Regions from separate parts of the Streptomyces sp. WAC05292 genome, predicted to be linked through region 1. Evidence: riboswitches for the same ligand, from Rfam matches in the RefSeq annotation. Region 1 holds a riboswitch; each other region holds the start of a gene.
What was found. Region 1 has a riboswitch for thiamine pyrophosphate ahead of EF903_RS14835 (thiamine ABC transporter substrate binding subunit). Riboswitches for the same ligand answer to the same signal wherever they lie in the genome.
Positions count from the first base shown of each region.

Region 2: linked by a shared signal. The riboswitch ahead of thiO (glycine oxidase ThiO) and the one ahead of EF903_RS14835 (thiamine ABC transporter substrate binding subunit) in region 1 are both predicted to bind thiamine pyrophosphate.
Region 3: linked by a shared signal. The riboswitch ahead of thiC (phosphomethylpyrimidine synthase ThiC) and the one ahead of EF903_RS14835 (thiamine ABC transporter substrate binding subunit) in region 1 are both predicted to bind thiamine pyrophosphate.

Region 1 is NZ_RPSE01000111.1:9,965-16,630, forward strand. It holds gene EF903_RS14820 (hypothetical protein) at 1-476, shown strand, start outside; gene EF903_RS14825 (ABC transporter ATP-binding protein) at 473-1,528, opposite strand; gene EF903_RS14830 (iron ABC transporter permease) at 1,528-3,234, opposite strand; gene EF903_RS14835 (thiamine ABC transporter substrate binding subunit) at 3,210-4,313, opposite strand; TPP riboswitch at 4,397-4,506, opposite strand; gene rlmN (23S rRNA (adenine(2503)-C(2))-methyltransferase RlmN) at 4,574-5,689, opposite strand; partial or broken gene EF903_RS14845 (phosphatidate cytidylyltransferase) at 5,852-6,666, opposite strand, start outside.
Region 2 is NZ_RPSE01000069.1:15,020-21,685, forward strand. It holds gene EF903_RS11050 (NAD(P)/FAD-dependent oxidoreductase) at 1-399, shown strand, start outside; gene EF903_RS11055 (hypothetical protein) at 434-1,327, opposite strand; gene metF (methylenetetrahydrofolate reductase [NAD(P)H]) at 1,368-2,285, opposite strand; gene thiE (thiamine phosphate synthase) at 2,356-3,009, opposite strand; gene EF903_RS11070 (Rv2175c family DNA-binding protein) at 3,096-3,461, opposite strand; gene EF903_RS11075 (NAD(P)/FAD-dependent oxidoreductase) at 3,545-4,765, opposite strand; TPP riboswitch at 4,876-4,989, shown strand; gene thiO (glycine oxidase ThiO) at 4,987-6,156, shown strand; gene thiS (sulfur carrier protein ThiS) at 6,153-6,353, shown strand; gene EF903_RS11090 (thiazole synthase) at 6,359-6,666, shown strand, end outside.
Region 3 is NZ_RPSE01000001.1:18,049-24,714, reverse strand. It holds gene EF903_RS00130 (glycosyltransferase) at 1-833, shown strand, start outside; gene thiC (phosphomethylpyrimidine synthase ThiC) at 950-2,737, opposite strand; TPP riboswitch at 2,732-2,874, opposite strand; gene EF903_RS00120 (YibE/F family protein) at 2,947-4,365, shown strand; gene EF903_RS00115 (SsgA family sporulation/cell division regulator) at 4,385-4,834, opposite strand; gene EF903_RS00110 (IclR family transcriptional regulator) at 4,932-5,669, opposite strand; gene EF903_RS00105 (DUF5326 family protein) at 5,975-6,202, opposite strand; gene EF903_RS00100 (cupin domain-containing protein) at 6,402-6,666, opposite strand, start outside.

The sequences.
Region 1 (6,666 bases):
TGATCATCGTGGGCGGCACGGTCGCGGTCCGGCTCCTCGGCGGCCGCGCCGCCATCCTCGCCGGCCTGCTGTCCGGCCTCGCCTTCGGCGCCCTCGGCGTCGGCGTCCGCATCCTGAACGGCATCGACCCGTTCGACCCGGCGGCCCTCCTCACCGACCCCGCCCTGTACGCGATCGTCCTTGCCGGCACCGGCGGCATGTACCTGCACACCGTCGCCCTCCAGATCGGCTCCGTGAACGGGGCGACGGCCGCGCTCGTCGTCGGCGAGACCGTCCTCCCCGGCGCCATCGGCGTGCTGTGGCTCGGCGACGCCTCCCGGCCGGGCCTGGCCTGGCTCGCCGTGGCCGGCTTCGTCCTCGCCGTCGCAGGTGCGGTCGCCGTCGCCTGGTACGGCAACCACGACGGCGCCGACCCGGCCGCCGAACCCGCGGCGGACCCGGCCGCCCCGGCCCGGGAGCCCGCCGGCGTGCGCTAGGCCGCCTCTTCCGGATCTTGCCTGGCCCGCGGCGAGGCGGGGATGACGACGACCTCCGACGGGGCGAACGCCACCGCCACCCGCTCCCCCGGGGCCGGCGCCCCGGCCAGGTCGCACTCGGCCTCCAGGGCCGGCCCGGCCGCCGGACGCAGCCGCAGCGCCACGTGCGCGCCGCGGAAGGTCCGCGACTCCACCTCGCAGGCCAGCCCGTCCGCGGCGAGCCGGACGCCCGCCGGGCGGACCAGCAGCCGGTGCTCCCCCCGCGGGGAGCCCTCCGGCACCGGGACCTCGCCCCACGGGGTGGCCGCGGACCCGTCCGACACCGTCGCGGGGACGACGTTGTCGAAGCCGAGGAAGCGCGCCACGAACTCGGAGGACGGCCGCTGCCACACCTCCAGCGGGGTGCCCGCCTGCGCGATGCGGCCCTCCCGCATCACCACCACCCGGTCGGCCAGGGCGAACGCCTCGCCCTGGTCGTGGGTGACGGCCAGCACGGTGGTGCCCAGGCGGGTGAACAGCCCCCGCAGCTCCACGACGAGGCGCTCGCGCAGCCCCCGGTCCAGCTGGCCCAGCGGCTCGTCCAGCATCAGCAGCCGCGGCGACGGCGCGAGCGCCCTGGCCAGCGCGACCCGCTGCTGTTCGCCGCCGGAGAGCGAGGACACCGGCCGGCGGCCGGCCCCGGGCAGCCCGACGAGCTCCAGCAGCTCGGCCACCCGGGCCTGCTGCGCGGCGCGGGCGGCTCCCTGCATGCGCAGCCCGAACGCGACGTTCCCTGCGACGTCCCGGTGCGGGAACAGCTGGTGGTCCTGGAACATCAGGCCCACCCCGCGCCGGTGCACGGGCACCCGCGCCTGGTCGGCGCCGCCGAGCAGCACCCGGCCCGCCGACACCGGCTGGAGCCCGGCGACGACCCGCAGCAGCGTGGACTTGCCGCTGCCGCTGGGGCCGAGGACGCACACCGTCTCGTGCTCGGCGACCTCCAGGTCGACGCCTTCCACGGCGGTGCGTCCGCCGAAGCGGACCGACACCCCGGCCAGTTCGAGCAGGGTCATCAGAACTCTCCCGAGGTCTTGTCGGGGCGCAGCCGCTCCAGCACCAGCAGGGCGGCCGCGCACACCAGCATCAGCACGGTGCTCAGCGCCATGGCCTGCCCGTAGTTCAGGTCCCCGGCCCGCCCCAGCAGGCGGGCCACCGCCACCGGCAGGGTCGGCCGGTCGGCCCGGGCGATGAACACGGTCGCGCCGAACTCGCCGAGCGACACGGCGAAGGCGAACCCGGCCGCGACCAGCAGCGCCCGCCGCACCATCGGCAGGTCCACCTCCCGCCAGGCCCGCAGCGGGGAGGCGCCGAGCACGGCGGCGGCCTCGCGCAGCCGCTCGTCGACGGCGCGCAGCACCGGCAGCATGGTGCGGACGACGAACGGGACGCCGACCAGCGCCTGCGCCAGCGGCACGAGGATCCAGGAGGTCCGCAGATCCAGCGGCGGCTCGTCGAGGGTGATCAGGAATCCGAAGCCGACGGTCACGGCGGACACCCCGAGCGGCAGCATCAGCAGCGCGTCGAAGCCGCGGACGAAGGGGCCGGCGCGCCGGGTCAGGGCCGCGGCGGCCAGGCCTCCGACGAGCAGGGCGATGCCGGTGGCGGCGAGGGCGTACTCCAGGGAGTTGCCGACCGCCTCCAGCGGCGGGACGAGGAAGGTGTTGCCGCCCGAGCCGGCCTGTGCCAGCGCCTCGTAGTAGCCGGTGCCGTAGCCGCCGGGGGTGTCGAGGGACCGCTCGACCAGCACGCCGAGCGGCAGCACGATCAGCAGGGCGACGGTCAGCAGCACCCCGCCGAGCAGCAGCCGCTGCCCGGCGCCGCGCGGCCGGTGCGCGGTCAGCGCGGGGTCCACGAGGCGCAGCGCCCTCTCGCGGCGGCGCACCGTCCACGCGTGCACGGCGAGGATCCCCGCGACGGCGGCGAACTGGACGAGTGTCAGCACGGCGGCGGTGGACAGGTCGAGGAGCTGGGCGGTCTGCCGGTAGACCTCCACCTCCAGGGTGGCGTACGAGGGCCCGCCGAGGATCTGCACGACGCCGAACGAGGTGAAGGTGAAGAGGAACACCATGACGGCGGCGGCCGCGACGGCCGGGGCCAGCGCCGGCAGGGTGACCTGCCGCCAGGCGGCGAGGCGGCCCGCGCCGAGCACCCGGGCGGCCTCCTCCTGCCGCGGGTCGAGCTGCGCCCACAGCCCGCCGACGGTGCGGACGACGACGGCGTAGTTGAAGAAGACGTGCGCGAGCAGGATCGCCCACACCGTCGTGTCGAGCCGGACCCCCCACAGCTCCTCCGTCAGCCCGCCGCGGCCCACCAGGGCGAGGAAGGCGGTGCCGACGACCACGGTCGGCAGGACGAAGGGGATGGTGACGACGGCGCGCAGGACCTGCTTGCCGGGGAAGTCGAGCCGGGCGAAGACGTACGCGGCGGGCAGCGCGGCCAGCAGGGTGAGGGCCGTGGAGGCGAGCGCCTGCCAGGCCGTGAACCACAGGACGCCGGCGATGCCCGGCTCGGCGAGCACCTCGCCGATGCGGCCGAGCTGCCATCCGGCGTCCGTCTTCAGGCCCCGGCCGACGATGGCGGCGACCGGGTAGGCGAAGAAGACGCCGAAGAAGGCCAGCGGCAGGGCCGTCAGGGCGAGCCTGGCGGCCGCGCCGCGTGCGGCGCGGGACCCGGAGGGCCCCGCGCCGGCGCCGGCTACTTCACGACGAGCGAGGTCCACGTCTTGACCCACTGCTCCCGGTTCTTGGCGATGGTGTCGGGGGCCACGGTCTCGGGCTTCTCCACGACGGCGCCGTGCTTGGTGAACAGCTCGGGCAGCTGCGCGTCCTTGACGACCGGGTTCACGAACATCTTGAGCGGCATGTCCTCCTGGAACTTCTTGCCGATCATGAAGTCGATGAGCGCCTTGCCGCCCGCCTCGTTCTTCGCTCCCTTGAGCAGGCCCGCGAACTCGGTCTGGCGGAAGCAGGTGCCGGTGGCGACACCCGTGGGGGCCTCGGCCGGCTGCGGCTCGGCGTAGAGGACCTCGACCGGCGGGCTGGAGGCGTAGGAGACGACCAGCGGGCGGTCGCCCTTGGCCTTCCTGCCCCCGGCGGAGCCGGAGAACCGCTCGTTGTAGGCCTGCTCCCAGCCGTCGACGACCTCGACGCCGTTGGCCTTGAGCTTGGCCCAGTAGTCCTTCCAGCCCTCCTCGCCGTACTTGCCGACGGTGGCCAGGAGGAAGCCGAGGCCGGGCGAGGAGGTCGCCGCGTTCTCGACGACCAGCAGGTCCTTGTACTCCGGCTTGGCCAGGTCGTCGAGGGTCTGCGGCGGGGCGATCTTCTTGCCGGCGAAGTACGCCTTGTCGTAGTTGACGCAGATGTCGCCGGAGTCGACGGGGGTGACCCGGTGCTGTGCGTCGAGCACGAACTCCGGCTTGACCGCGTCGAGGCCCTTCGCCTCGTACGCGGTGAAGATGCCGTTGTCGAGGGCGCGCGAGAGGAGGGTGTTGTCGACGCCGAAGAAGACGTCGCCGCGGGGGGATCCCTTGGTGAGGATCTCCTGGTTGAGGGCGGTGCCGGCGTCCCCGGAGTTGAGGACCTTGACGGTGTAGCCGCTCTGCTGCTCGAACTCCTTGAGGACCGCGTCGGTCACGGCGAAGGAGTCGTGGGAGACGAGCGTGACCGTCTTCTGCGCCGGTGCCCCGCTGCCCTCGGCCGCGGACCCGTCCCCGCTGCCGCCGCCGCAGGCGCTGAGCGCGGCGGCGCCGAGGGCGGTCGCGAGCGCGGTGGCCGCGAGTCTCCTGGTGGTGGTGCTCACTGGTGATTCCTCCTGGGTGTGACCAGGAGAAGACGCGGCCCCGCCGGGCGCTTCGCGAGCGGACGCCGGGCAGGGCGCAACAGCTTGAGTGGTGACCGAACTCCCTACCCCGAATGACCGGGGCGAGGTTCAGAGGGTCTGCGGTGGACGGTGACCGCACTCTCAGCGCTGTGGCGCTCCCCTGTCGGAATGTGGAATTGGTTCGGCCACAGGGTACCCCGCGGCCGGTTCCGCACCTCTCGGGCCTCCGGCCGGGGCCGTCAGCGCTCGGCGGCCGCCAGCTGGCCGCAGGCGCCGTCGATCTCCTGGCCACGGGTGTCGCGGACGGTGACCGGCACGCCGTGGCGGGCGATGGCCTCGACGAAGGCCCGCTCGTCCTCGGGCCGCGAGGCGGTCCACTTGGAGCCGGGCGTCGGGTTCAGCGGGATCAGGTTGACGTGGACGCGCTTGCCCTTGAGCAGCCGGCCGAGGAGGTCGCCGCGCCACGCCTGGTCGTTGATGTCGCGGATCAGGGCGTACTCGATGGAGACGCGGCGGCCGGACTTCTCGGCGTACTCCCAGGCGGCGTCGAGGACCTCGCGGACCTTCCAGCGGGTGTTCACCGGGACGAGGGTGTCGCGCAGCTCGTCGTCGGGGGCGTGCAGGGAGACGGCGAGGCGGCACTTGAAGCCCTCGTCGGCGAAGCGCAGCATGGCCGGGACCAGGCCGACGGTGGAGACGGTGATGCCGCGCTGCGACAGGCCGAGGCCGTCGGGCTCGGGGTCGGTCAGCCGGCGGATCGCGCCGACGACGCGGTTGTAGTTGGCGAGCGGCTCGCCCATGCCCATGAAGACGATGTTCGACAGCCGGGCCGGGCCGCCGGGGACCTCGCCGTCGCGCAGGGCGCGCATGCCGTCGACGATCTGGTGGACGATCTCCGCGGTGGACAGGTTGCGGTCCAGTCCGGCCTGGCCGGTGGCGCAGAACGGGCAGTTCATGCCGCAGCCGGCCTGCGAGGAGATGCACATGGTGACCCGGTCGGGGTAGCGCATCAGGACGGACTCGACGAGGGTGCCGTCGTGCAGGCGCCACAGGGTCTTGCGGGTGGTGTCGTCGTCGCAGGAGATGTGCCGTACGACCTTCATCAGCTCGGGCAGCAGCTCCTCGCGGAGCTTCTCGCGGGAGCCGGCGGGGATGTCGGTCCACTCGGCCGGGTCGTGGGCGTAGCGGGCGAAGTAGTGCTGCGAGAGCTGCTTGGCCCGGAACGGCTTCTCGCCGATCGCGGCGACGGCCTCGCGGCGCTCGGCCGGCGTCATGTCGGCCAGGTGCCGGGGCGGCTTCTTCGCGGCCTTCGGCGCGACGAAGGTGAGCTCTCCCGGAGCGGGGCGGGGTGCCATGTTCGGTCCTCCTCAGGGCGACGAGGTCTGACGACCTCCGCGCGTGCGGAGCCGGTGGCGGTGGCGCTGTCCGCGCCGGAGACCTCACAGATGCATCCCCGCTGCCACGGGGAAAGGGCGCACCACCGGTGGTGGTGCGCCCTTCAGGATAACCCGGTCGGCTCAGCCGGTGCCGACGAAGAGGGCCAGCAGCAGCCAGACCACGGGGGCGGTCGGCAGCAGCGAGTCCAGCCGGTCCATGATCCCGCCGTGGCCGGGGAGCAGCGTGCCCATGTCCTTGATGCCCAGGTCGCGCTTGATCATCGACTCGCCGAGGTCGCCGAGGGTGGCGCTGACGGCGACCGCGAGACCGAGGACCAGCCCCTGCCACCAGGCGCCCCCGTCGACCAGGAACTCCATGCACAGGGCGCCGGCGGCCATCGCGAAGACGACGGCTCCGAGGAGCCCCTCGCGCGTCTTGCCGGGGCTGATGCGCGGGGCGAGCTTGGTCTTGCCGAAGCGCCAGCCGACCGCGTAGGCGCCCGTGTCGCTGACCACGGTCAGGACGAGGAAGGCGGCCACGCGCTGGGGGCCGTCGTCCGCGGTGAGGAGCATCGCGACGAAGGTCGCCAGGAACGGTACGTAGAAGGCGGCGAAGACGCCGGCGGTGACGTCCCTGAGGTAGTCCTCCGGCGGTTCGGTCATCCGCCAGACCAGGACCGCGAGCGCGGTCAGGGCCATCGCCACCCAGGCGCCCTCGGCGCCGCTCACGTACCCGGCGATGACCATGGCGGCGCCGCCGATGGCCAGCGGGACCAGTGGCGCCTTGATGCCCTTCTTCTCCTGGAGCCGGGAGGTCAGCTCCCACAGGCCCACGACGACCGCGACGACGATGACGCCGACGAAGACCGCCTTGACGATGAACAGCGAAGCGAAGATCACCGCTCCGAGGCCGAGACCGACCCCTATCGCGGCGCGCAGGTCTCGGCCCGCCCGCT
Region 2 (6,666 bases), on a different contig from region 1:
GACGACCCGGCCGTCGTCCCCGACGCGGGCCACGAGGCGGTCACCGTGACGGCCGTCTGCCCCGCCGCCGGCGCGGGCCCCGCGCCCGGTCCGGAGGCCCTGCTGGAGTCGGCCGCGCGGGCCGTGCCCGGCCTGCGCGACCGGCTGCTGTGGCACGAGGTGCACGCGCCGGCCGACATCGCGGCCGCCACGGGGGCCGCGGGCGGCGCGGTGCCCCCGCCCGCGCTCGCCGGAGCGGACGGCCGGCTGCTGTACCCGGCCAACACGACCGGGCTGCCCGGCCTGTACCTGGCGGGCGGGTGGGCGCACCCCGGCGGCGGGCTGCCGCACGCCGGGATGACCGGGGCCCTGGTGGCCGGGCTGATCGTGGAGGGCGCCGGATTCCGCGGCTCGCAGTGAGGCGGGCCGGCCAGGGGCGGGCCGGCCGGGGGCCTCAGTAGCGGTACTGCTCGTATTCGCCGGTGCCCTGGTACGGGTACTGCCGGGGCTGCTGGTACGGCCCGCCCGCCTGGTCGTCCTCCGGGTACGGCTGCGCGACGTCCCGCTGCTGCGGCACCCACACCCCGCCGGGCGGGGTGTCCGTCCCGTACGGGTCCTGGGCGCCCCCGCCGTACGGGTCAGGGGCCTGGCCCGCGTACGGGGTGTAGTCGTACGGCTGCTGCGGGATGACGCCGCCGCCGGTGCCGATGTACGGGTCCGAGTAGGCCGCGTACACCTGCTGGCCGCCGGCGTCCGGGTAGCCGGCGGAGTAGTCGTAGCCGCCGCCCTGGGACTGCGCGTCCTGGTAGGCGGCGTAGCCGTGCGCGTCCTGCTCGGCCGCGCCGGCGGCGAAGCTCTGTATCCCGTACGTGCCGGTCTCGTCGGGCAGCGGCTCCGGGCTGTAGAACTCCTCGGTCGCCGCCCGGAAGCGCGGGCGGGGCTCCTGCTCCGCGGACTCCGCGCCGCCGCTCCCGGCCGCCGCTCCGGCCCCTTCGGAGCCGTACTCCAGCGAGGTCACCTCCAGCGCGGGCCCGGTGCGCGCGGCACCGCCGCGGCGCCGCCGGGTGGGCCGGTCGGGCGCGGCAACCGCCTTGCCGCGGCGCAGCGCCCAGCCGGCCTCGAAGCCCTTGCGGAAGGACAGCGTCACCAGCGTCTGGCCCACGGCGAACGCGGCCGCGCCGACGGCGATGACGAGGACCGACGGCAGGACCACCCCGGCGACGACGCCGACGAACCCGGCGAACGCGAGCAGCCTCCAGCGCAGCCGGGCCTTGTACTGCATCAGGACCTCGGCGAGCAGCCACAGCGCGACGAAGCCGAACGCGATGTAGAGGACCGTCATTCCCATGCGTGGCACCCCTCGGTACGGCCGCCCTGGGAACGGCCGATCAGGCCCGCTTGTGCAGGCCCAGGTTCTCGTAGATCTCGAGGGTCGCCGTGGAGTTGTTCAGCGTGATGAAGTGCAGCCCCGGGACACCCTCGGACAGCAGCCGCGCGCAGAACTCCGTGGCGAACTCGATCCCCATGGAGCGTACAGCGGCCGGATCGTCCTTGACGGCGAGCATGCGCTCTTTCACGGCGTCGGGGAAGACCGCGTTGCTGAGCTGGGGCAGCCGGTCGAGCTGCCTGACGGCCACAACAGGCATGACCTCAGGGATGATAGGGGTCTCGCAGCCCGCCTTCTGGGCGCTGTCGCGGAGCCGCAGATAATTCTCCGGATCGAAGAACATCTGGGTGATCGCATAGTCGGCGCCCGCACGGCACTTGTCCACGAAGTGCCGGATGTCCGTATCCCAGTCGGTGGACCGGGGGTGCATCTCGGGGAACGCGGCGACGCCCACGCAGAAGTCCCCGGACTCCTTCAGCAGCCGGACGAGGTCGGCGGCGTAGTGGACGCCCTCGGGGTGCGCCACCCACGGGCCCATGGGGTCGCCCGGCGGATCGCCGCGCACGGCCAGCATGTTGCGGATGCCCGCGTCGGCGAACTGTCCGATGACGTTGCGCAGCTCGGCGATCGAGTGGTCGACGGCGGTGAGGTGCGCGACGGGGGTGAGTGTGGTGTCGGAGGCGATCTGCTGGGTCGCCTTGACGGTGCCGCCGCGGGTGGACCCGCCGGCGCCGTAGGTGACGGAGACGAAGCTGGGGGCCACCGCCTCGATGCGCCGCAGCGCGTCCCAGAGGTTGCGTTCGCCCTTCTCCGTCTTGGGTGCCCAGAACTCGAAGGAGTACGAGGGGTCCCCGGACGCCAGCAGGTCGCGGACCGTGCGGGCGCGGTCCGTTCGGGTGGAAGCTGTTCCAAGGGCCATACCGGCAGGTTAGACGGGCGTTCGCGGACTCCGAAGCCGCGTCCACCCACTGGACACGTTTTTGGACACCTCAGGCGGTGCGGGCCCGGACGCGGGCGGCCAGCCCGGCGGCCGCGGCCCCCGGGTCGGAGGCCTCCGTGAGGGCGCGGACGACGACGATCCGGGTGGCGCCGGCGTCGAGGACCTCGTCGAGGTTGCCGGCGTCGATCCCGCCGATGGCGAACCAGGGGCGGTCCTGGCGCAGGGAGGCCGCGTACCGGACGAGGTCGAGGCCGGGGGCGTGCCGGCCGGGCTTGGTGGGGGTGGGCCAGCAGGGGCCGGTGCAGAAGTAGTCGACGCCGGGTTCGGCGGCGGCCGCGGCGACCTCGGCCTCGGCGTGGCAGGAGCGGCCGATCAGGACCCCGTCGCCGAGGATCGCCCGGGCGGCCGGGACGGGGATGTCGCCCTGTCCGAGGTGGAGGACGTCGGAGCCGACGGCGTGCGCGACGTCGGCGCGGTCGTTCACCGCGAGGAGCTTCCCGTGGCGGCGGGCCGCCTCGGCGAACACCGCCAGGTGCTCCAGCTCCTCGCCGGCCTCCATGCCCTTGTCGCGGAGCTGGACGATGTCCACGCCGCCGGCGAGGACCGCGTCGAGGAACTCGGGGAGGTCCCCCTGCCGCTTGCGGGCGTCCGTGCACAGGTAGAGCCGGGCGTCGGACAGCTTCTGCCGCACGGTCGCGGACATGGGTACCCCCCTGGGTGGTGCGGCGGGCGGGCCCCCGCCGCACACGGCGGGGGCCCGCCCGCCAGGTCGGATCTGTCGGGCTCGGCTCAGAGGGCGAGCGCCTGGGCGCGGCGCTTGACCTCCGTGCCGCGATTCTCGCGCAGCGCCTGCACGGGGGTGCCGGGCAGGGTCGGGTCGGCGGTGAAGAGCCACTCCAGCATCTCCTCGTCGGAGAAGCCGTCGTCCTTCAGCACGGTCAGCAGGCCGGTGAGGCCCTTGACCAGCTTGTCGCCGTCGATGAAGTCGGCGGGGACCTGGAGGGCGCGGTTCTCCCCGCGGCGCACCGCGATCAGCTGACCTTCCTTGACCAGCTGGCGGACCCGGGTCACTTCGACGCCCATCATCTCGGCGATGTCGGGGAGGTGGAGCCAGGCGGGGACAAGGGCATCGATCTTTGCGTCAATCTCGGTCACGGCACAAGCCTGCCACCTCCCACGGGCCGCCGGTACCCGGGCCGACCCGTCCGGGGCCGCCCGGCCGCCCGGCCGGGCGGAGGCTACGCGGCCGCCGCCTTGAGCGGGGTCTGCGGGTCCGCGACGCGGGCCGGGTCGACGGGGCTGCCCGCCTCGATGAGCCGGCGGCCCTGGGCGAGGTCCCGGGGGCGGCCCACCGCCAGGATCGCGACCATGGCCCCGGCGCGCAGCCAGCACACCGACCAGGCCTGCCCGGCGGGGTCGCCGCGCCACAGCAGGGTGTCGGCGTCCGCATGGTGGCCGGCGTACTGGACGAACCGGCCGAACTGCTCCGACCAGAAGTACGGCACCGGGTCGTACGCCTCCACGGGCTCCCCCGCCAGGATGTTCGCGGCGACGACCCGCGGCCCCTGGAGGGCGTTGTCCCAGTGGTGCACCAGCAGCCGGGCCCCGTAGCGGGCCGAGGGGAAGGAGGCGCAGTCGCCGACCGCGTACACCCCGGGGACGGAGGTCCGCAGGTGGGCGTCGGCGGTGACCGAGCCGTCGGGGCCCAGCTCGACGCCCGACCCGGCGAGCCAGCGGGTGGCGGGCCTGGCCCCGATGCCGACGACGACCGCGCCGGCGGGCAGCTCGCGGCCGTCGGCCAGCAGGACCCGCCCGGCCTCGACGGACGCCACCCGGGCGGAGGTGAGCAGGTCGGCGCCGATCTCCCCGTACCAGCGGCCCATCGCGGCGGCGACCTCGGCGGGCAGCGCCCCGGCCAGGACCCGGTCCGCGGCCTCGACGACGGTGACGGCGCAGCCGGCCTCGCGGGCGGCGGTCGCGAACTCGGCGCCGATCCAGCCGGCGCCGACGACGACGGTCGCCGGGGCGCGCGCGATGACCGGACGCAGCCGGGCCGCGTCGTCGAGGGTGCGCAGCAGGTGGACGCCGGGCACGCCCTCGGCTCCCGGCAGGGTCAGCGGCTCGGCGCCGGTCGCCAGCACCAGGACCCCGTACGGGACCGGCCCGGCCTCGGTGTCCAGCTCGCGGTCGGCGGGCCGCAGCCCGGTCACCTCGACGCCGAGCCGGAGCGTGATCCCGAGGCCCTCGAAGTCGACGTCGAAGGCGGAGTCCTCGGCCTTGCCGAGCAGCACCGCCTTGGACAGCGGGGGCCGGTCGTACGGCTGGTGGGGCTCGGCGCCCAGCAGGGTGACGGGGCCGGTCCAGCCCTGCTCGCGCAGGGCCACCGCGGTCTGGACCCCGGCCATCCCGGCGCCGACGATGACGACGCCGTGCTCGTTCTGTTCCGTCTGCTCGCTCACGCGACCACCCTAGCGACCTGACGATCAGTCAGTGAAGTTGCCGCGGGGTCCGGCGGGGCGGCCCTCCGGCCTCCTCCCGCTCCCGGAAGAGGAACGGCTACTGTGGCCACCGTACCTGTCGCGGGAGTCCGGGCGCACCGGGCTGAGAGGGAGGCTGAAGCTGCCTCCGACCGTACGAACCTGATCCGGGTCATGCCGGCGAAGGGAGGGGCTGGACGCCCATGCACTCATCTCGGAAGGGATCCGACGTCCTCGTCATCGGGGGCGGGATCATCGGCCTGGCCACCGCCTGGCGGGCCGCGCGCCGCGGGCTGCGCACCGCGCTCGCCGACCCCGCGCCCGGCGGCGGCGCGGCCCGGGTCGCGGCCGGCATGCTCGCCGCGGTCACGGAGCTCCACTACGGCGAGGAGACCCTGCTGGGCCTCAACCTCGCCTCCGCCGCCCGCTACCCGGAATTCGCCGCCGAGCTGGCCGACGCCAGCGGCGGCATGGACATCGGCTACCGGGCGTGCGGCACCCTCGCCGTCGCCCTCGACGCCGACGACCGGCTCCACCTGCGGGAACTGCACGCCCTCCAGCGGCGCTGCGGCCTGGAGTCGGAATGGCTCACCGGCCGCGAGTGCCGGCGACTGGAGCCGATGCTGGCCCCCGGCGTCCGGGGCGGCCTGCGCGTGGACGGCGACCACCAGGTGGACCCGCGCCGGCTCGCGGCCGCCCTGCTCGCCGCCTGCGAACGCGCCGGGGTGGACATCCGCCGGGCGCACGCCGAACGCCTCCTCCTCGAAGCCGACCGGGCGGCCGGCGCCGTCCTCGGCGACGGCACCGAGCTGCGCGCCGGGCAGACCGTCCTGGCCGCCGGATCGCTCAGCGGGCGCCTCGCCGGCGTGCCGCAGGAGGTCCTGCCGCCGGTGCGGCCCGTCAAGGGGCAGGTGCTGCGGCTCGCCGTGCCGGCGGCGTACCGGCCGTTCCTGTCGCGGACGGTCCGGGCGGTCGTGCGCGGCAGCCACGTCTACCTGGTGCCGCGGGAGAACGGCGAGCTCGTCGTCGGAGCCACGAGCGAGGAACTCGGCTGGGACACCACGGTCACCGCCGGCGGTGTGTACGAACTCCTGCGCGACGCCCACGAGTTGGTGCCCGGCATCACCGAACTCCCGCTGACCGAGACCCTGGCCGGGCTGCGGCCCGGCTCCCCCGACAACGCCCCGCTGCTCGGCCCGACCGCCCTGCCCGGCCTGCACCTCGCCACCGGGCACTACCGCAACGGGGTCCTGCTGACCCCGCTCACCGGCGACGCCATGGCCGAACTGCTGGCGACCGGCACGCTGCCGGACGTCGCGCTGCCGTTCAGCCCGAGCCGCTTCTCCACCGCACGTCAGGAGGCGTACGCATGACCATCTCCGTCAACGGCGAGCCGCGCGAGGTCGCGGCCGGCACCACCCTCGACGCGGTGGTCGCCACCCTCACCACGGCTCCGTCGGGCGTCGCGGCCGCCCTCAACGAGGCCGTCGTACCGCGCGGCCAGTGGCAGCGGACCCCGGTCGGCGACGGCGACCGGATCGAAATCCTCACCGCCGTCCAGGGAGGCTGAGCGCGATGGCCGACGACGTGTTCGCCCTCGGCGGGCGCACCTTCACCTCCCGCCTGATCATGGGGACGGGCGGAGCGCCCAGCCTCGACGTCCTGGAACGGTCCCTGGCCGCCTCCGGCACCGAGCTGACGACCGTGGCGATGCGCCGCCTCGACCCCACCGTCCAGGGCTCGGTCCTCTCCGTCCTCGACCGGCTCGGGATCGCGGTCCTGCCGAACACGGCGGGCTGCTACACCGCCGGCGAGGCCGTCCTCACCGCGCGGCTCGCGCGGGAGGCGCTCGGCACCGACTGGATCAAGCTGGAGGTCGTCGC
Region 3 (6,666 bases), on a different contig from region 1:
TCACGGCGCAGTCGTACATGCTCCGCCACGAGGGTTCGACGGAGTACCGGATCAAACGGCTGGTCCGCGGCGACCTGCCATGGCGCTACGAAGGGGTCACCCACGAGTACCTGACCTGCGACCGCCCCGGCGAGTACGAGGACCGCCCGAGTGTGCAGGAGAACCTGGACGCGCTCTCTGTCGTGGACCACGCGGACGGAGGCTCGCGCCACGACAAGTTCGAGCGCGACGCCCGGCTGCTCGGGGCCGAGCTGGAGCGGGACCCCTCCAACACGCGGACGGTCTTCTACCTCGCCCAGACGATGCGGGACATGGGCGAGACCGCCGAGGCCATCAGGCTCTACGAGCAGCGCGCCGCCATGGGCGGCTGGGAGGAGGAGGTCTACTACGCCCTGCTCCAGTCCGGCGTCCTGCGCGCCGAGTCCGGCGACTGGCCCGGAGCGATGGACGCCCTCACCCGGGCCTGGGAAACCCGGCCCACCCGGTTGGAGGCCTGCTACGAACTGGCCTCGCGGCTGCGGGTGCAGGGCCGCCACCACTCCGCGCACGCGGTCACCAGTGCCGTCCTGGACCGGCCGGCCCCGCCGGACCTGCTGTTCGTGCACCCCTGGGTGTACCGGTGGGGACTGCTCTTCGAGCACTCGATCACGGCGTACTGGGTCGGTGACATGGACGCCTCGCTGCGTGCCTGCGACCGCCTGCTGGCGCTTTCCGACCTGCCGGAGGTCTACCGCAGGCAGACCGAGGCGAACCGCGGCTTCGCGCTCGCGGGCGGCGGCTCTCCCCTTCCTGTTTCACGTGAAACATCGCCCCAGCAGCCGACCGCGGTCTGACCGGCCTGCACCCGGGTCGCCGGACCTCCCGGCGGGGACCGCCGGGAACGGCAGCGCGGGGCGGGCCCGCGGCTCCCCCCATGGGTCGCGGATCCGCCCCGCCGGTCCCCGGGGGATCAGTCGGCGAGCGGGAGGTACACCCTGTTGCCGCTCGCCGCGAACTCGGCGGACTTCTCCGCCATGCCCGCCTGGATCTCCTCGGCCTTCAGGTCTCCTCCGTGCTCGCGGCGGATGTCCTGCGAGATCTTCATCGAGCAGAACTTCGGACCGCACATGGAGCAGAAGTGCGCGGTCTTGGCCGGCTCGGCCGGGAGGGTCTCGTCGTGGAACTCGCGCGCCGTGTCCGGGTCGAGGGCCAGGTTGAACTGGTCCTCCCACCGGAACTCGAACCGCGCGTCCGACAGGGCGTCGTCCCACTCCTGGGCGCCCGGGTGGCCCTTGGCCAGGTCGGCCGCATGCGCCGCGATCTTGTACGTGATGACGCCCGTCTTGACGTCGTCGCGGTTGGGCAGGCCCAGGTGCTCCTTGGGCGTGACGTAGCAGAGCATCGCCGTGCCCCACCAGGCGATCATCGCGGCGCCGATGCCCGAGGTGATGTGGTCGTAGGCCGGTGCCACGTCCGTGGTGAGCGGGCCGAGCGTGTAGAACGGCGCCTCCTCGCAGATCTCCTGCTGGAGGTCGATGTTCTCCTTGATCTTGTGCATCGGGACGTGCCCGGGGCCCTCGATCATGGTCTGCACATTGTGGCGCTTGGCGATCGTGTTCAGCTCGCCGAGCGTCTTGAGCTCTGCGAACTGCGCCGCGTCGTTGGCATCCGCGATGGAACCGGGGCGCAGGCCGTCACCGAGCGAGTAGGTGACGTCGTACGCCGCGAGGATCTCGCAGAGCTCCTCGAAGTTCGTGTAGAGGAAGTTCTCCTTGTGGTGCGCCAGGCACCAGGCCGCCATGATCGAGCCACCGCGGGAGACGATGCCAGTCTTGCGGCGGGCGGTCAGCGGGACGTACGGCAGCAGCACGCCGGCGTGGACCGTCATGTAGTCGACGCCCTGCTCGGCCTGCTCGATGACCGTGTCCTTGTAGATCTCCCAGGTCAGCTCCTCGGCCTTTCCGTCGACCTTCTCCAGCGCCTGGTAGAGCGGCACGGTGCCGATCGGCACGGGGGAGTTGCGCAGCACCCACTCGCGCGTGGTGTGGATGTTGCGGCCGGTGGAGAGGTCCATGACCGTGTCGGCGCCCCAGCGGGTGGCCCAGGTCATCTTCTCCACCTCCTCCTCGATGGACGAGGTGACGGCGGAGTTGCCGATGTTGGCGTTGACCTTCACCAGGAACCTCTTGCCGATGATCATCGGCTCGATCTCCGGGTGGTTCACGTTGGCCGGCAGGACGGCACGGCCGGCCGCGATCTCCTCGCGGACCACCTCGGGGGAGACGTTCTCGCGGATCGCGACGTACTCCATCTCCGGGGTGACCTCGCCGCGGCGCGCGTACGCGAGCTGCGTGACGGCCTGGCCGTCGCGCCCCCGGCGGGGCAGGCGCGGTCGGCCGGGGAACACCGCGTCGAGGTTCTTGAGGCCCCCGCGCGGCGACGTGTGCTTGATGCCGTCGTCCTCGGGGCGCACCGGGCGGCCCGCGTACTCCTCGGTGTCGCCGCGGCCGATGATCCAGTTCTCGCGCAGCGGGGGCAGCCCGCGGCGCACGTCCGTCTCGATCTGCGGGTCGGTGTACGGCCCGGACGTGTCGTAGAGCGTCACGTCCTTGCCGTTGGTGAGGTGGACCTGGCGAACCGGCACGCGGATGTCGGGGCGGGAGCCCGCGACATAACCCTTGTGCCAGCCCGGCTGGCGCTCGGTCTGGCCGTCGGCGTCCCGGCCGGCGGCAGGCGTGCGTGCGTCCTGAATGGTCATGAGACCTGATCTCCCTACGCCGGCATTACCCGGTAACAGGTTCGGCGGTCGGCGCAGCCTCCTCCCGTACGCATGTCCGCGCGTACGGTGATCAGCGCCCTCTCAGCCCGGTGCTCCGAGCTCCCGCGTTGTGCAAAGGTGCCCCCACGCTAGCGTCATCTGTGGCGTGCTGAACAGTGGGCCCCCTCATCTCTTGCGATGATCAGCCGGTGACGCCCTCGACGACGCCCCCCGGCGAGCCCATCGATCCGCACGAGCCCCCGCCCTCGGGCGGCCGTGCACCGAACGGCCGCGGCCACTCCCACGAACCGGGCCACTCCCACGGCCACGGGCACGGGCACGGGCACAGCCACGGGCACGGGCCGGCGGCGCCCGTCTCGAAGCACCTGCGCAAGGTCATCGCCGCCGTGCTGATCCCGTTCGCCGCCGCCGTGTTCGTCGGCATGGCCGTGCTCTGGCCGAACGGCGCTCCCGCGCACGAGCGCTCCGGGGTGGGCTTCGACCGCCAGACGGAGCAGGCCCGCGTGGTCGCGCTGGAGACCGTCGACTGCAAATCGGTGAACGCCTCCCAGGTGCCGCCGACGGGCGACACCTCCACCCCCTCGGGCCGCGAGGCGGTCGCCCGGCAGAACGGATCCTGCAAGAAGGCCACGGTCGAGGTCGGCACCGGGCCCGACAAGGGGCGGACCTTCTTCGAAATCGTCCAGCCGGGCGCGCCGCGCCAGTTGGCCGACGGACAGGAGGTCGTCGTGGCCTACGCCCCGGACGCGCCCCGCGACCTCCAGTACTCGGTCATCGACGTCAACCGCAAGCTGCCGCTGGCCGTGCTCGCCGGCCTCTTCGCGCTCGTCGTGGTCCTGGTGGGCCGCATGCGCGGGCTGTTCGCGCTGATCTCGCTCGCCATCAGCTTCACCGTGCTGACGCTGTTCATCCTGCCGGCGATCCTGCAGGGCGCCAATCCGCTGCTCGTGGCGGTCATCGGAGCCAGTGCCATCATGCTGGTCGCCCTCTACATGTGCCACGGCCTGACCGCCCGGACCTCGGTCGCGGTCCTGGGCACACTGGTGTCCCTGCTGCTGATCGGCCTGCTGGGCTCGGTGTTCATCGACTGGGCGTTCCTCAGCGGCAACACCGACGACAACACCGGGCTGATCCACGGCCTCTACCCGGAGATCGACATGAGCGGCCTGCTCCTCGCGGGCGTCATCATCGGATCGTTGGGCGTTCTCGACGATGTGACGGTCACCCAGACGTCGGCCGTGTGGGAACTCCACCAGGCGGATCCGTCGATGGGACCGCGGGCCGTCTACCTCGCGGCCATCCGCATCGGCCGGGACCACATCGCGTCGGTGGTCAACACGCTGGTCCTGGCCTACGCGGGCGCGGCGCTGCCACTGCTGCTGCTGTTCTCGATCGCGAACAGCAGCATGGGGTCGGTGGCAAACAGCGAGCTCGTCGCGGAGGAGATCGTGCGAACCCTGGTGGGGTCGATCGGCCTGGTGGCCTCGGTGCCGGTGACCACGGCCCTGGCGGCGCTGGTCGTCTCCGCGGACCGGCCCGGCTCCCAGGGCGCCGGCGGCACACCCGCGGCGGGCCGGGGCGGTCGGGGGCGCCGGCGCAAGCGCTGATCCGGCCGCGTCCGCCGGGCTAGCCCGCGTTCTGCTCGTTCTGCCGCGCCTCGGACAGGATTCGGTCGAGGGCTTCGTCCAGGCTGCCCTCGAAGTCGCCGAGGCTGCGCTCCTGCCCGAGCGGAACGATCCGGTCGGTGCGGTCGAGGAAGGCGACGAGCGGGGCGGCGCCGGCCCGGAACAGCGCCCGGTCGCTGCCGACCTGCAGCCGGATGTGGACGTCCGACAACTCGTCGGGAGAGGTGGGGGCGACGTGCACATCGCCCTCGCCGCACGGCTTGTTGATGCCGTCGAGGAGGAGTTCCCGCCCGAACGCCCAGGTCACCGGGGCATCCCCGGGAAGGTGGAAGGTCAGGCGCACCGCATACGGATCGCCGGCGTCGTACCGGAGCTCCACCGGGATCCGGAACGAGAGCTCCTCGGAAACGAGGAAGCTCATCATGACCTCTGCCTGAACCGATTCGCGCATTGCCTACCCCGCTGTCGTGGAAGTGGCCAGGAATGACCCCCCGAGACCCTCTTGACAAGGGTGGTGGAAGCCATCGCGGATCACAAGGAGTGAGTTTTCAGATACTGATAGAGAACGAGAGGGTGCTCAACAGCGCGCCTACTTCACTCCGTAGTCGTCCGACTACACAGGGCAACTTGTCAGCCTGGTGCAAGGGGAGAGAAATCGCCATGGTCGCGGCGGCGTCCCCTGCGGTGATCGGGATGGCCGCGCACACCGTGCCCAGCGCGTACTCCTGGTGCTCCGTCACGGGCTGCATGCGGCCGAGCGATCCGATGCGCTGCTCCAGCGCGCGCTGGTCCCTGACCGTGTACGGGGTGATGGCCTCGACGGGGTGCCGGTCGTAGTAGTCCCGGCGGGTCTCCTCGTCGAGCTGGGCCAGCAGGCACTGGCCGATCGCGTGGGCGTGGCCCGTGGCGCGGAAGTCCGCCCACTCCTCCACCGCCGGGTCGGAGGGCGTGTCCGAGACGCCCACCACCTCGATCTCCCCGTCCCGGAACACCGCGAAGTACACGGGGGCGCCGACCGCGTCGCGGAAGTGGGCCAGCGAGTCGAGAATCATGCTGCGACGTTTCTGCTGCATCCCGCCGCCCGCCAGCCGTCCGGCCGCGGCCCCGAGGACGAACACGCCGCCCTCGCGGCGCAGGTATCCCTCGTAGGTGAGCGTGCGCAGCAGGTGGTACGCGGTGGGCAGCGGGAGGCCGGCCTCACGCGCGAGCTGTTTCGCCGGGGCTCCCCCGCTGTGGGAGCCCGCTGCTTCGAGCAGCCGCAGCGCCCGCTGCACCGAACCGATCAGCGTGGACACACCGGCATTGTGAACCGGAGACACAGCTCACCCCCAGGCCTGGCGGCGGGCCAGGGGAGCCCGCCCTGCGGGGGCCGCCCCCGCCACACGCCGCGGGTCCTGGGGGTCATGCTCGGGCCATGAGTGGCATAGCCGCAGGTCACAGCGGTGCTTTCGGCGTTCGCTCCCAGGAGCGGCACAGGCGCGACTCTATCCACCGTCGCGCGCGCCGCGAGTTTCCGCGTGCCCCACGTTCCCCCACTCGGGTTAACCGCGGCGGACGCCGCACTCGCCCCGCGGAGCCGCCCCGGCCGCCGCTACCAGTCGCGTGAGGAGGACTTCGTGCTGCTCCCGCCGAACTTCTTCACCAGGAAGACCAGTCCGCCGACCAGCGCCGCGAACAGCAGCAGCTTGAAGGCGAACCCGATCAGGGCACCGAGGATGCTCGTGATGACGCCGCCGAAGACGAACAGCACCAGAAGGGGGATCGCAACCCACTTCACCCACCAGGGCATGCCGGCGAACGTCTCTCGGATGCCGTCCATTGCTCGACCTCTTCCTCTTCCGCCCGCGTGGCCGCGTGCGCGTCGCATGTCGTCGTACGGTCGTGTTTCCTGACTCGATGCTAGGAGGGCGCGGACGCCGGCGGGGGCCCGCGAGCCCCCGGAGTCCCCTGATCCGGCCCTTAGGGGACTCCGGGGCCCGACCCGGAGGCGGACCCTGCGCGGATCCGGTGCCAAGCGGTCAGGCCTCCGGCGGAGAGAACACCACCAGCACCTTCAGGTCCTCGCTGATGTGGTGGAACTTGTGCGGGACCCCGGCCGGCACGTAGACGACACTGCCCCGGGCCACCGTTGTCGTCTCCTCCCCGACCGTGATCGAGGCTCGGCCGCTCACGACGAAGTACACCTCGTCCTGGCGGTGCGGCTGCTGCGGGTCGCTCTGGCCGGCGTCGAGCGCGTACAGGCCGACCGACATGTTCGGCTCGCGCAGGAACTGCAGGTAGGCG